3 regions of the Mesorhizobium kowhaii genome follow, and region 2 is predicted to be linked to each of the others. Evidence: predicted binding sites of a transcription regulator. Region 2 holds the regulator's gene; each other region holds the start of a gene.

Region 1 (4,260 bases), on a different contig from region 2:
CTCCTCGAGGCTGATGGTGCCAAGCGAGGAGACGCCGAACATCGTCCCGTATTTGGCGGCGGCCTTGGCGACCGCCCGCTCACCCTGATGATGGAACAGCCGCTGCAAGGCGGTCGGCGAGCAATAGACCGGCATCGCCAGTTTCTGGCCCATCACCGTCACCGACATGTCGATCTCGCTGACGCCGCGCAGGACGTTGGGAACCAGGTCGCAGGTCTCGAAGCTTTCGGTGTTGCGGCGATAGGTGACCTCGTCGTCGGCCGCGCCGTCGATGTAGTTGAAGATCGGCCCCGGCAGCCGTTGCTGCGCCATCCGGCGGAAATCGGAAAAATTGTGACAGTCGTTGAGGCGCATCATCGATTCCAAATGCCATATCGGGGCCACCGTTCCTGCGTCGAATATCAACCGGAAGTCTTCGTGCCAACGGCCTAATTGCCGGGCTGCCTCCCGAGCCCTGGCCGCGAGCACAAAAAGGGGCGCCCGAAGCGCCCCTCTGGTCGAAAATCGACTGCTGACGAAAGATTACATGCCGAGATCGGAACGAAGCTCGGCCTTGGCCACGTCGTATTCGGCCTTGAAGTCGTCCCGGTTGAGCAGGACCGCGGCGATGACGCTGCCCGAAATCTTCCCCATCTCGACATCGGAGGCGTAATGGATGCCGCCGACCTCACGATTGTGGGCGTATTCAGCCGCGCGCGCCATGATCTCGGCGCGCTTTTCCGGGACCATATCGGACAGGATGATGCCCATCATAGTGCCGACGGTCGCGTGGCCCGAAGGCCACGAACCGGAGCTGGACAGCTTGACCGCCGGCTTGACAAGGTCGCTGAGTTGGTGCGGACGCGGACGCTTCCAGACATCCTTGGCCGGATCGACAACGGCGCCTTCGGTGGCCACCACACGATCGAAGAAAGCGCTGAATTTCGGCAGCGTCTCCTTGTTGAATTTCGGCCCCATGACGTTGGCGAAGCGCCAGACATTCTCCTCGGCGTCGGCAACGGCGCTGGCCACCATCTCGGGCGTGCGCGTCACCTGCAGCGTCAGCACCTCGCCGAGTTCGGCCTTGGTCTGCGCCGAATCGTTTGCCGGCGGCGGCGGCAGGATCATCGTCAGGTCGACATCCTTGTTGGTGACGAAGGGCTGGGCGTCTTCCGCGTGGGCGGCGGAACCGATGACCAACAGCAGAAGGCCTGCCGCGAGCGATGCATATCTTTTCATGGGTGCGATCCTTTGATGAGAGCGGCACAGGATCGCCAGACGCAGTGACGGCCATGTGACACCACCGGTCTCCGCAAATGCAAAAGGGCGCCTTTCGGCGCCCTTTTGTGATCACATGGCTGTGTGCGGTTAGTGCGCCACGCCTTCCCATACCTTGCGCTTGGTGAGATAGACCAGCGCGCCGAACAGGAGCAGGAACACCAGCACGCGAAAACCGGTCTTCTTGCGGTCTTCCATATGCGGCTCGGCTGCCCACATCAGGAAGGCCGACACGTCGCGGGAATACTGGTCGACGGTCTGCGGCGAGCCGTCATCATAGGTCACCTGGCCGTCGGAAAGCGGCTTGGGCATTTTCAGTGAAACGCCGGACATGAAGTACGGGTTGTAGTGGGTGCCCTCCGGAATGACCATGCCGGCAGGCGGCGTCTCGTCGTAGCCGGTCAGCAGCGAATGGATGTAGTCCGGCCCGCCCGCGGCATACTGGGTGAAGATGTCGAAGAAGAACTGCGGAAAGCCGCGCTCGACGCCGCGCGCCTTGGCCAGCAGCGACATGTCGGGCGGTGCGGCACCACCATTGGCGGACGCCGCTGCCTGCTCGTTGGCAAACGGCGCAGGGAAGTGATCAGACGGCTTGCCGGGACGGTCGAACATGTCTCCGGCATCGTTGGGGCCGTCATGGATGGTGTACTCGGCCGACAGCGTCTTGATCTGCGCATCGGAATAGCCGAGGTCCGACAGCGTGCGGAATGCCACCAGATTCATCGAGTGACAGGCCGAGCAGACTTCCTTGTAGACTTTCAGGCCGCGCTGCAACTGCCCCTTGTCATAGGTGCCGAACGGGCCGGCGAAGCTCCAGCTGATTTCCTTCGGCTCATCGATCGGAAAATGCGTCGGCGCGGCCGCGTTGTGTGCCTCTTCGGCTGCGATCGCCCAAGTGCCTGCGGCCCCAGTGCCGGCGGCCACAAGGCCGATCAGCGCCAGCGAGGTGAGAATCTTTTTCATGCCAAATCCCCTTAGATTCTCTACCGCTCAGCCCTTGGTCTCTGGTGCGGCCGTGGCGCCCGCCGGATGTCCGCCGCCGCCCTTGTTCTTCTCGAGCACAGCCTCGGTGATCGAATTCGGCAGCCGCCGCGGTGTCTCGATCAGCCCGAGCACCGGCAGCGCAACCAGGAAGAAGGCGAAGTAGAACAGCGTCGCCATCTGCGCCATGAACACATAGCTGCCTTCCGCAGGCTGCGAGCCCAGCCAGCCGAGCAGGATGGCATCGGCCACGAACAGCCAGAAGAACAGCTTGTACCAGGGCCGATAGACAGCCGAACGCACCTTCGAAGTGTCGAGCCATGGCACCAGGAACAGCATGACGATGGCGCCGAACATGCAGATCACGCCGCCGAGCTTGGAATTGATCGGCCCGATGTTGAACGTGATGGCCCGCAGGATCGCGTAGAACGGCAGGAAGTACCATTCAGGCACGATATGCGCCGGTGTCTTCAGCGGATTGGCCACGATGTAATTGTCGGGCGCCATAAGGAAATTCGGAATGTAGAAGACGAAATAGGCGAAGAAGAACAGGAACACGATCATGCCGAACGCGTCCTTGATGGTCGCGTAGGGGGTGAAGGCGACGGTGTCGGTCTTCGACTTGACCTCGATGCCAGTCGGGTTCGACTGGCCGACAACATGCAGCGCCCAGACATGCAGCACGACGACGCCGGCGATCATGAACGGCAAGAGGTAGTGCAGCGAGAAAAAGCGGTTCAGTGTCGGGTTGTCCACGGCGAAGCCGCCGAGCAGCAGCTGCTGGATCCATTCGCCGACCAGCGGGATGGCGCTGAAGAAGCCGGTGATGACGGTGGCGCCCCAGAAGCTCATCTGGCCCCACGGCAGCACATAGCCCATGAAGGCCGTCGCCATCATCAGGAGATAGATGATACAGCCGAGGATCCACAGCAGTTCGCGCGGCGCCTTGTAGGAGCCGTAGTAGAGGCCACGGAAGATGTGGACATAAACGGCGACGAAGAAGAACGAGGCGCCTGTGGCATGGAGATAGCGCAACAGCCATCCCGAATTCACGTCGCGCATGATCTTCTCGACCGAATCGAAGGCGAGACTGGTGTCGGCCGCATAGTGCATGGCCAGCACGATGCCGGTGATGATCTGCGACACCAGCATGATCGCCAGGATACCGCCGAAGGTCCAAGCATAGTTGAGGTTGCGCGGCACCGGATAGGCGATGAAGCTGTCATAGACCAGCCGCGGCAGCGGCAAGCGGGCGTCGAACCAGCGTTCGATACCGGTCTTGGGCGTATAGGTCGAGTGTCCCTCGCTCATCGAAATATCCCCTGCCTCAACCGATAAGGATCTTGGTATCGGAAATGAATTTGAATACCGGCACTGCCATGTTCTCGGGCGCCGGGCCTTTGCGGATGCGGCCGGCCGTATCGTATACCGAGCCGTGGCACGGGCAGAACCAGCCGCCGAAATCGCCTTCCTGGCCGAGCGGAATGCAGCCCAGATGGGTACAGACCTGGACCATCACCATCCAGGCTTCCTTGCCGGGCGTGGTGCGGTTGGCGTCGGTCGCCGGCGCATCGGCTGGAAGGTTGGCGTTGCGGGCGATCGGATCCTTGAGGTCTGTCAGTTTGACCGCCTCGCCGTCCTTCATCTCCTGCTCGGTGCGGTTGCGCACCACGACAGGCTTGCCGCGCCACTTGACGATCAGCGACATGCCCGGCGTCAGCGAGGCGACATCGACCTCGACGGAAGCCAACGCCAGCGTCGAAGCGTCGGGGCGCATCTGGTCTATGAACGGCCATGCGAAGGCACCCGCGCCGACCACAGTGGCCATGCCGGTGGCGACGTAGAGAAAATCACGACGATTGGGATCCTGGGTGTCGGTTGCGCTCACGGGTGCCTGATCCTTTCGCCTCTTCCGCGCCGGTGGCTGAGCCTTGTTCCCCGCTCAATTGCGCCAACCCGACAGCGCATGGCGAACAGGCTTGCGAATTCCTCCGGCATTTGGACTTCGGTTTATGCGTGAAG
Region 2 (4,260 bases):
CCGTAGGCCGGCACAGAGGCTCTATTTTTTCGAGCCTCGAAAAAATACTGATCCAACACCCGAACGCTGTCAACATCGATTCTGATGGATTTTGATGTCTCTCTGAATTTTTTTCGAGCTCCGGAATAAATAATGACAGGATGGCAGGCTTCTGCCAGAATTTGGCCCATCGCTGATGGCCTTCGGGGGGCACGAAAGGCTACAGCGGCCGGGAGGATGTGAAAAAGCATGTCGGTCGGAATCCGCCACGACGATCTGCGCCGCCGCAACCGGGCGATGGTGATCGCGGCCGTGCGCCGCGCCGGACAGCCGTCCCGCACCGAGATCGCCGCGACCACGGGCCTCAGCCATTCGACCATATCGGCGATCTCCTCCGACCTCATCGGCGAAGGCATCCTGACTGAGAGCAAGCCGAGCGAGGCCGGCTCGCTCAAACGCGGCCGGCCGCAGGTCGGCCTCGGCCTCAATCCGGAAGCGGCGGCGGTGATGACCGTGGTGCTGTCGCTGAACTTCCTCTCGGTCGCCGTCATCGACTATGCCGGCCAGGTGATCGCCGAGGAACAGCGCCGGCTGGACACGCTGACCATGCCGCGCGACGCGCTGGTCGGTGAATGCGTCGCCATCGTGCGGCGCCGTCTCGAAGACCCCGACCTCGACGTCCGCAGTGTCGCCCGCATCGCGCTGGCGATCCAGGGCATCACCGACACGCGTGCCCGCGCCATGCTGTGGTCGCCGATCACGCCGCACACCGATATCGCCTTCGCCGACATACTCGAAGACGAATTCGGCATCCCCGCCACCATGGAAAACGACTGCAACATGATGGCGATAGCGCTGCGCTGGCGCGATCCCCAGCGCTACCGCGACGACTTCATCGCCATCCTGCTGTCGCACGGCATCGGCATGGGCCTGGTGCTGAAGGGCGAGCTGTTCACCGGCACCCATTCCTCGGGCGGCGAGTTCGGCCACATGATCCATCGGCCGAACGGCGCGCTGTGCCGCTGCGGACGGCGCGGCTGCGTCGAGGCCTATGCCGGCAACTACGCCATCTGGCGCAACGCAAGGCAGATGAGTGAGGACGCAGAACCAGTGGCCGATGTCAGTGACGCTGACATGCGCGCGCTGGCAACCGCGGCCCGCGAAAGAGACGGACCCGAGCGCGAGGCCTACCGCAAGGCCGGCGAAGCGCTCGGCTACGGTCTCGGCAGCCTGTTCGCGTTGATCGATCCGGCGCCGGTCGCCATGGTCGGTGTCAGCGCCGCCGCCTTCGACCTGATCGAGCCGGCATTGCGCGAGGCGATTGCCCAGACCGCAGGCGGCCAGCATTCGAAATCGATTTCTTTCGACACCGAACCGAACGAACTGCCACTGATCCGCGAAGGCTGCGCCATGCGGGCGCTGACCTTCGTCGACCAGGAGATTTTCGCGCCCGGCACGCAGACAAGATCCGGCCTCGGCGGCAAGAACGTGGCTTGAATTTGCCCGAAGAACGCGGACTTGGGATGTGCTGAGATTCAGGTCAGGCCGCGCCGAGAATGGTGGATTCCGAGAACCGGAACGGAGCGTACATTCCAGTACGTGAGTACCGGAAGCACAGGAAGACGCCGTTCGCAGGCCGGCATCACCTGAATATCAGCGCATCCCTAATCTTCCCTGATTGCGTATCCAGCACCGCGGATGGTGCGGATGACATCGGGCATGCGGCCGTTGTTGACCGCCTTGCGCAGCCGGCCGACATGCACGTCGACCGTGCGCTCATCGATGTAGATCGTCTCGCCCCAGACATTGTCGAGCAGCTGGCTGCGCGAAAACACGCGGCCGGGATGGCGCATCATGAACTCGAGCAGGCGAAATTCGGTCGGCCCGAGCCGGATCTCGCTCTTCTTGCGATAGACCCGGTGCGATTCACGATCGAGCACGATATCGCCGACCTTGAGCACGCTGGACAGCACTTCCGGCTTGGCGCGGCGCAGCAGCGCCTTGATCCTGGCCATGAACTCCGGCGTCGAGAACGGCTTGACCAGATAGTCGTCGGCGCCGGTCGAGAGGCCGCGCACACGATCGCTTTCCTCGCCACGCGCGGTCAGCATGATGATCGGCAGACGCTCGGTCTCGGGACGCATCCTTAGCCGGCGGCAGAGTTCGATGCCGGAAACCGCCGGCACCATCCAGTCGAGCACCAGAAGGTCGGGGACGTTCTCCTGCAGCCGGATCTCGGCCTCGTCGCCGCGCGTCACCACCTCGACCTGGTAACCCTCGGACTCCAGATTGTAGCGGAGCAGCACACCTAGCGGCTCCTCGTCCTCCACCACCATGATGCGTGGCGCGATCATCGACTGGTCACCCCTGTCGTCATGCCGCTGGCGCGGACATTGCCGTCTCGTCCTGCTTCGGACGATTGGCGGGCAGCTGCGTGCCGGTCAAAACATAATACGCATTTTCAGCGATGTTGGTGACGTGATCGCCGATGCGCTCGAGGTTCTTGGCGCAGAACAAAAGATGCGTGCAAGCGGTGATGTTGCGCGGGTCTTCCATCATGTAGGTAAGGAGTTCGCGGAACACGGAGGTGTATTTCACGTCGATGCGCTCATCGTCGGCGCGCAGTTTCGCCAGGGCCTCGGCGTCGCGCGCCGCATATTCCTCGATGACGCCCTGCACCTGGATCAGCACCAGCTGCGCCATTGCGTCGATGGAGTGCGACAGGTCGCGCGGCGTGACGCTGAGGCCGAGGGTGCCGACGCGCTTGGCGATGTTCTTGGCAAGATCACCGATGCGTTCGAGATCACCGGCCATGCGGATCGAACCGACGACGGCGCGCAGGTCGTTGGCCATCGGCTGGCGCTTGGCGATCAGCGTGATGGCGCGGTCGTCCAGCTCGCGCTGGCGCGCATCCATGATGGTGTCGTCGGAAACGACGCGCTGCGCCAGGGCGTTGTCCGAATTGAGCAAGGCGCGCGTCGAGCCGCTGACCATCGAGCGGGCCAAATCGCCCATGTCGCGGATCAGCTGGCTGATCTGCTCCAGATCCTCATCGAAAGATGCGACGGTATGTTCACCCATGATCCAGTCCTCGTGCCTGAAAATTCAACGCCGGACCACTCAGCCGAACCGGCCGGTGATATAGTCTTGAGTGCGCTTGTCGTCGGGGTTGGTGAACATCTTGTCGGTGGCGCCCTCCTCGACCAGATAGCCGAGATGGAACATCGCCGTGCGCTGCGACACGCGCGCCGCTTGCTGCATCGAATGGGTGACGATGACAATCGTGTAGTTCTGGCGCAGCTCGTCGATCAGCTCCTCGACGCGCGCGGTGGCGATCGGATCGAGCGCCGAGCAGGGCTCGTCCATAAGGATCACCTCTGGCGATACGGCGATGGCGCGCGCGATGCATAGACGTTGCTGCTGGCCGCCGGAGAGGCCGGTGCCGGGTTCTTGCAGGCGATCCTTGACCTCGTTCCAGATCGCCGCCTTCTTCAGGCTCTGTTCGACGATCTGATCCATGTCGGCCTTTCGCTTGGCCAGCCCGTGGATACGTGGGCCATAGGCAACGTTCTCATAGATCGACTTCGGGAACGGATTGGGCTTCTGGAACACCATGCCGACGCGCGCCCTGAGTTCGACGACGTCAATGTTCTTGTCGTAGATATCCTCTTCGTCCAGCGTGATCTTGCCGGTCACCCGTGCCGAGTCGATGGTGTCGTTCATACGGTTGAGGCAGCGCAGGAAGGTGGACTTCCCGCAGCCCGAAGGGCCGATCAGCGCTGTCACCTGATTGAGGCGAACGTCGAGATTGACGTCGAACAGCGCCTGCTTGTCGCCGTAGAACACGCCGACTTTGTCGCCGCGCATCTTGATCACTTCGTTCGACTTGGCGTTCATTTTGTCGCCCACTGCGTTTTCAAGAGACTGTTCGGTCATGATGTTCATACCAGATGCCTTTTTTTCTACCAGCGACGCTCGAACCGACGCCGAAGCACGATCGCTGTGATGTTCATGGCCATGAGGAAGACCAGCAGGATGATGATGGCGCCCGACATGCGCTCGACGAAGGCACGTTCGGCCTCGTTGGCCCACATGTAGATCTGCACCGGCAGCGCGGTCGCCGGGTCGAAGGGCGTCTTTGGATAGTCGGCAACGAAGGCGACCATGCCGATGAGCAGCAGCGGCGCGGTTTCGCCCAGCGCACGCGCCAGGCCGATGATGGTGCCGGTGAGAATGCCGGGGGCGGCTAGCGGCAGGATATGCTGGAACACCATCTGCATC
Region 3 (4,260 bases), on a different contig from region 2:
ACGCCCATGCAAAATGCCGCCGAACGAACGCCTCCGCCTGAACACGCAAGGCCTGTCAGGTCGCGCTCCGCCTCGATTCTGGGATAAGGGTCACCGCGCTCATCCGCCGTCCCCGATGTCACCACATGGACCCGGGCCGCACGGCTCGCCGCCACGGACGGCGCATTCGGCGGTCTCTTCCCGCCCTTTTTGTCCACCGCACGTCTGGCGGCGATCAGTTCTCGGCGACGGCTGACAACGGAAGCCTCGGCGATCATCACATCGTAGAACGAAATCGGGAGTGTTTCAGCGTCTCCAGACATGACATTGCTCGGGTGGCAAGAGAACTTTCCGACTGAGAAGATGCTCCCGAAGCGCGAAAAATGACATGGTGCGATAGCCCATGAACGCGATTTCTGTTTCACTTGATCGATGGGCAACGGGCCGGCGCACGTGATTCATCGCCGGGCCAGCCAAATCAGGCGGCTGCGCTGTCTAGAAAATCGTGAAAATGCACGATCACCCCATCCGCATCGATCAGGATCACGGCATAGGCCGGCGGCTCATGGCCGAGGCTCCAGCTCTGCGAGAAATCGAGCGCGGTCTGATGATTGGTGCTGCGCAGCGTGCTGACGGGAATGCCGCGCCAGTTGCCGGCGATCAGCCGGTGGACGTGTCCGGCGAAGATGTGGCGGACATTGCCGTGACGCAGCAGAACCGCATGCAAGGCATCGGCATCGGCGAGCCGGACACGGTCGAGCTCGGGGATGTGTATCCGGAACGGCGGATGGTGCATGAAGAGGAAGACCGGCCGATCGCGGGCCTCTTGCAACCGTTCATCCAGCCAGTCGAGACGCGCTGCGCATAGTTTGCCTTCGACATGTCCGCTGTCCAGCGTGTCGAGCAGGATCAGGCGGCCTTCGCGGCTGTCGACGACGCTCTGGACAAAACCGCGCTCTGCGGCTGCCTCCGGAAACATCTCGAGAAACAGCGCCCGGTCGTCATGGTTGCCGAGCATCAGCCGGCAGGGCAGACCGAACCCTGCCAGTCTTTCCCTCAGCGCAGCATAGGCGGCGCGCTCGCCGTCATTGGTCAGGTCGCCGGAAATCACCACCAGATCGGCGTCGGCATGGTTGCTGCCGATGTCGGCAAGGCAGGCTTCCAACCTGGAGAGCGGATTGGAGCCGTATAGAAGACCGCCCGGCGTCATCAGATGCGGATCGGATATCTGGATGACTTTCATGGACCTGACCGGAATGCTTTCCTGCCGGCGCGCCTGGCGGCACCAGCCGGCAAACGGAACGCCTTGACTACCCTCTACTGTGCGGTCCAGCCGCCGTCCATCGGCAAGGTGGTGCCGGTGATCTGCTTGGCTGAGTTCGAGCACAGGAACAGCGTCAGCGCCGCAAGCTCGTCGACGGTGACGAACTCCTTGGTCGGCTGCGCCGCCAGCAGCACGTCGTGCTTGACCTGTTCCTCGGTCATGCCGCGCGCCTTCATCGTGTCGGGAATCTGCTTTTCGACCAGCGGCGTCCAGACATAGCCCGGCGCGATCGCGTTGACGGTGATGCCGTCAAGCGCCACCTCGAGCGCCACCGTCTTGGTCAGTCCCGCAATTCCGTGCTTGGCCGACACATAGGCTGATTTGAACGGCGAAGCGACCAGCGCGTGCGCGGAAGCCGTGTTGATGATGCGGCCCCATTTGCGTGCCTTCATGCCGGGCAGCGCCGCCTTGATCGCATAGAAGGCGGCGAGCAGGTTGATACGGATGATGGCTTCCCATTTGTCGTCCGGGAAGTCCTCGATCGGCGCGACATGCTGGATGCCGGCATTGTTGACCAGGATATCGAGACTGCCAAACGCAGCCTCGGCCTCATGCACCATGGCGCTCACCGCCGCACCGTCCATCATGTTGGCATCGGAGTAGCGGCACTTGACGCCGAAATCCTTCTCGATGCCGGCCCGCTCCTGCTCGATTGCAGCGGCATCGCCCAGACCGTTGATGGTGACGTTGGCGCCTTCGGCGGCAAAGGCGCGGGCGATGGCCAGACCGATGCCGCTGGTCGAGCCGGTAACGAGGGCGTTCTTCGAGGACAGGGAAGCCATGATGATCTCGCGAGAGGTGGGAGGGAACGAAAGACGGTGCGGCCTTGTGCACCGCAGCATGACAATGCCATGGCGATATGTCGGCGCGATTACAGCATTGCGACACCGCCTTGGCCCCTGGCGCCGTGGTCTTTGAGCTGACACGGCTCTGTCATGGTGCCGTGCAACATAATCAATTGCGCATTCGCGCGTTCATTCCTGAACGAAATTTGATCTGAAAGAAACCGGGGGTGCAGCTTGGAAATCGCCGATGTCCTGAAGCGCGCCTATGCGATGCCGCTGACCAACCCGTCTTTCCCGCCCGGGCCATATCGTTTCTTCAACCGCGAATACGTCATCATCACCTATCGCACCACGCGCGAGGCCCTGGAGGCCGTCGTGCCGGAGCCGCTGGAAATTGACGAGCCGCTGGTCAAATACGAGTTCATCCGCATGCCGGACTCGACCGGCTTCGGCGACTACACCGAGACCGGCCAGGTCATACCGGTGCGCTACAAGGGCGAGCACGGCGCCTATGTCCATTCGATGTATCTCGATGACGATGCGCCGATCGCCGGCGGCCGCGAGCTGTGGGGCTTTCCCAAGAAGCTGGCCAACCCCAAGATCGTGCATGAAGGCGAAGTGATCGTCGGCACGCTGCACTATGGCAGCGCTCTGTGCGCCACCGGCACCATGGGCTACAAGCACAAGGCCGTCGACCGCGATCCGGTCCTCGCTTCACTGGCAGCGCCCAATTTCCTGATCAAGATCATCCCCCATGTCGACGGCACGCCGCGCATCTGCGAGCTGGTCCGCTACCACCTCACCGACATCACGCTGAAGGAAGCCTGGACGGCGCCCGCAGCGCTCGATCTGCGGCCCCACGTCATGGCCGACGTGGCGCGGCTGCCGGTCCTCGACATCGTGTCCGCCGTCCACTTCACCGCCGATCTGACGCTTGGACTGGGCGAGGTGGTGCATGACTATCTCGCCGACCGCGCCTGATCGCATCAGCCAACCGGTTCTCGGACAAGATCATGCTCAAACAAAAGTCGGAGACCAAAGCCGTGCTTGAACGCAATCGCAAGAAGGAGGCCACGGCCACCATCGAGGAAATCTCGGCGCAGTATGACCGCATCGCGCTGGTGTTTCAGGGTGGCGGCGCGCTCGGCGCCTATCAGGCCGGGGTCTATCAGGCACTGGCCGACGCCGGCTGCGAACCGAGCTGGCTTTCCGGCGTGTCGATCGGCGCCATCAATGCGGCGATCATCGCCGGCAATGAATCAAGCCGCCGCCTGCAGCGTCTCGAGCAATTCTGGCAGACGATCTCGGGCCGCAAGATCTGGGCCTATACACCGGAAGGCGATATCTACCGCGACATCCGCAACCGCACCAGTTCGTGGATGACGATGACAATGGGCCAGCCCGGCTTCTTCAAGCCACGCAATCCCAATCCCTGGTTCGAACAGCCGGGAGCCGACGGCGCCACCAGCTTCTATGACACGGCCGAGTTGAAGGAGACGCTGGAAACCCTGATCGACTTCGATATCCTCAACGACGGCAAGAAGCGGCTGAGCGTCGGCGCGGTCAATGTCAGGACCGGCAACTTCGTCTATTTCGACACCGAGAAAGTGCGCATCGAACCGGAGCACATCATGGCAAGCGGCGCGCTGCCGCCGGCCTTTCCGTCGATCCGCATCGAGGGCGAATACTACTGGGATGGCGGCATCGTCTCCAACACGCCGCTGCAATACCTTCTCGACCAGGAAGAGGACCGCTCCTCGCTGGTGTTCCAGGTCGACCTGTTCAGCGCGCGCGGCACCTTGCCACGCGGCATGGCCGACGTGCTGTCGCGGCACAAGGACATCATGTATTCCAGCCGCACGCGGCAGAACACCGACAATTTCCAGCGCATCCATGCGCTGAAGATGAAGCTGCTCGAGGCGCTGAAGCGCGTGCCAGCCGAACTGTTGAAGGAAGGCGAAAAAGAGCTGATCGAGGACTATTCGCAGGCCGGCGTCGTCAACATCGTCCACCTGATCTACCAGCACAAAGGCTATGAGGGACACGCCAAGGACTACGAATTCTCCGGCACCTCGATGCGCGAGCACTGGGAGATGGGGCTGGAAGACACGCAGCGCACGCTGCGCCATCGCCAGTGGCTGACACTGCCGACCAATGTCGAGGGCGTCGCCA

Evidence for each region. Region 2 encodes PhoB, which activates phosphate uptake and scavenging genes when phosphate is short. Its sites were predicted from a motif close to TGTCATNNANCTGTCAT; they were not measured.
Region 1: the regulator PhoB is predicted to act here: its motif matches at 1,263-1,279, upstream of ACFFNA_RS08580 (acid phosphatase).
Region 3: the regulator PhoB is predicted to act here: its motif matches at 2,174-2,190, upstream of ACFFNA_RS18495 (acetoacetate decarboxylase).

The regions. Positions count from the first base shown of each region.
Region 1 covers NZ_JBHLYT010000007.1:24,085-28,344, reverse strand. Annotated here, with positions in the region: gene ACFFNA_RS08585 (alpha-hydroxy acid oxidase) at 1-354, opposite strand, end outside; gene ACFFNA_RS08580 (acid phosphatase) at 523-1,218, opposite strand; gene ACFFNA_RS08575 (cytochrome c1) at 1,348-2,220, opposite strand; gene ACFFNA_RS08570 (cytochrome b) at 2,248-3,549, opposite strand; gene petA (ubiquinol-cytochrome c reductase iron-sulfur subunit) at 3,566-4,126, opposite strand.
Region 2 covers NZ_JBHLYT010000046.1:245-4,504, forward strand. Annotated here, with positions in the region: gene ACFFNA_RS25735 (ROK family protein) at 229-1,476, shown strand; gene phoB (phosphate regulon transcriptional regulator PhoB) at 1,644-2,333, opposite strand; gene phoU (phosphate signaling complex protein PhoU) at 2,353-3,060, opposite strand; gene pstB (phosphate ABC transporter ATP-binding protein PstB) at 3,100-3,924, opposite strand; gene pstA (phosphate ABC transporter permease PstA) at 3,942-4,260, opposite strand, start outside.
Region 3 covers NZ_JBHLYT010000030.1:205,818-210,077, forward strand. Annotated here, with positions in the region: gene ACFFNA_RS18480 (patatin-like phospholipase family protein) at 1-302, opposite strand, end outside; gene ACFFNA_RS18485 (phosphodiesterase) at 458-1,222, opposite strand; gene ACFFNA_RS18490 (3-hydroxybutyrate dehydrogenase) at 1,297-2,085, opposite strand; gene ACFFNA_RS18495 (acetoacetate decarboxylase) at 2,323-3,069, shown strand; gene ACFFNA_RS18500 (patatin-like phospholipase family protein) at 3,132-4,260, shown strand, end outside.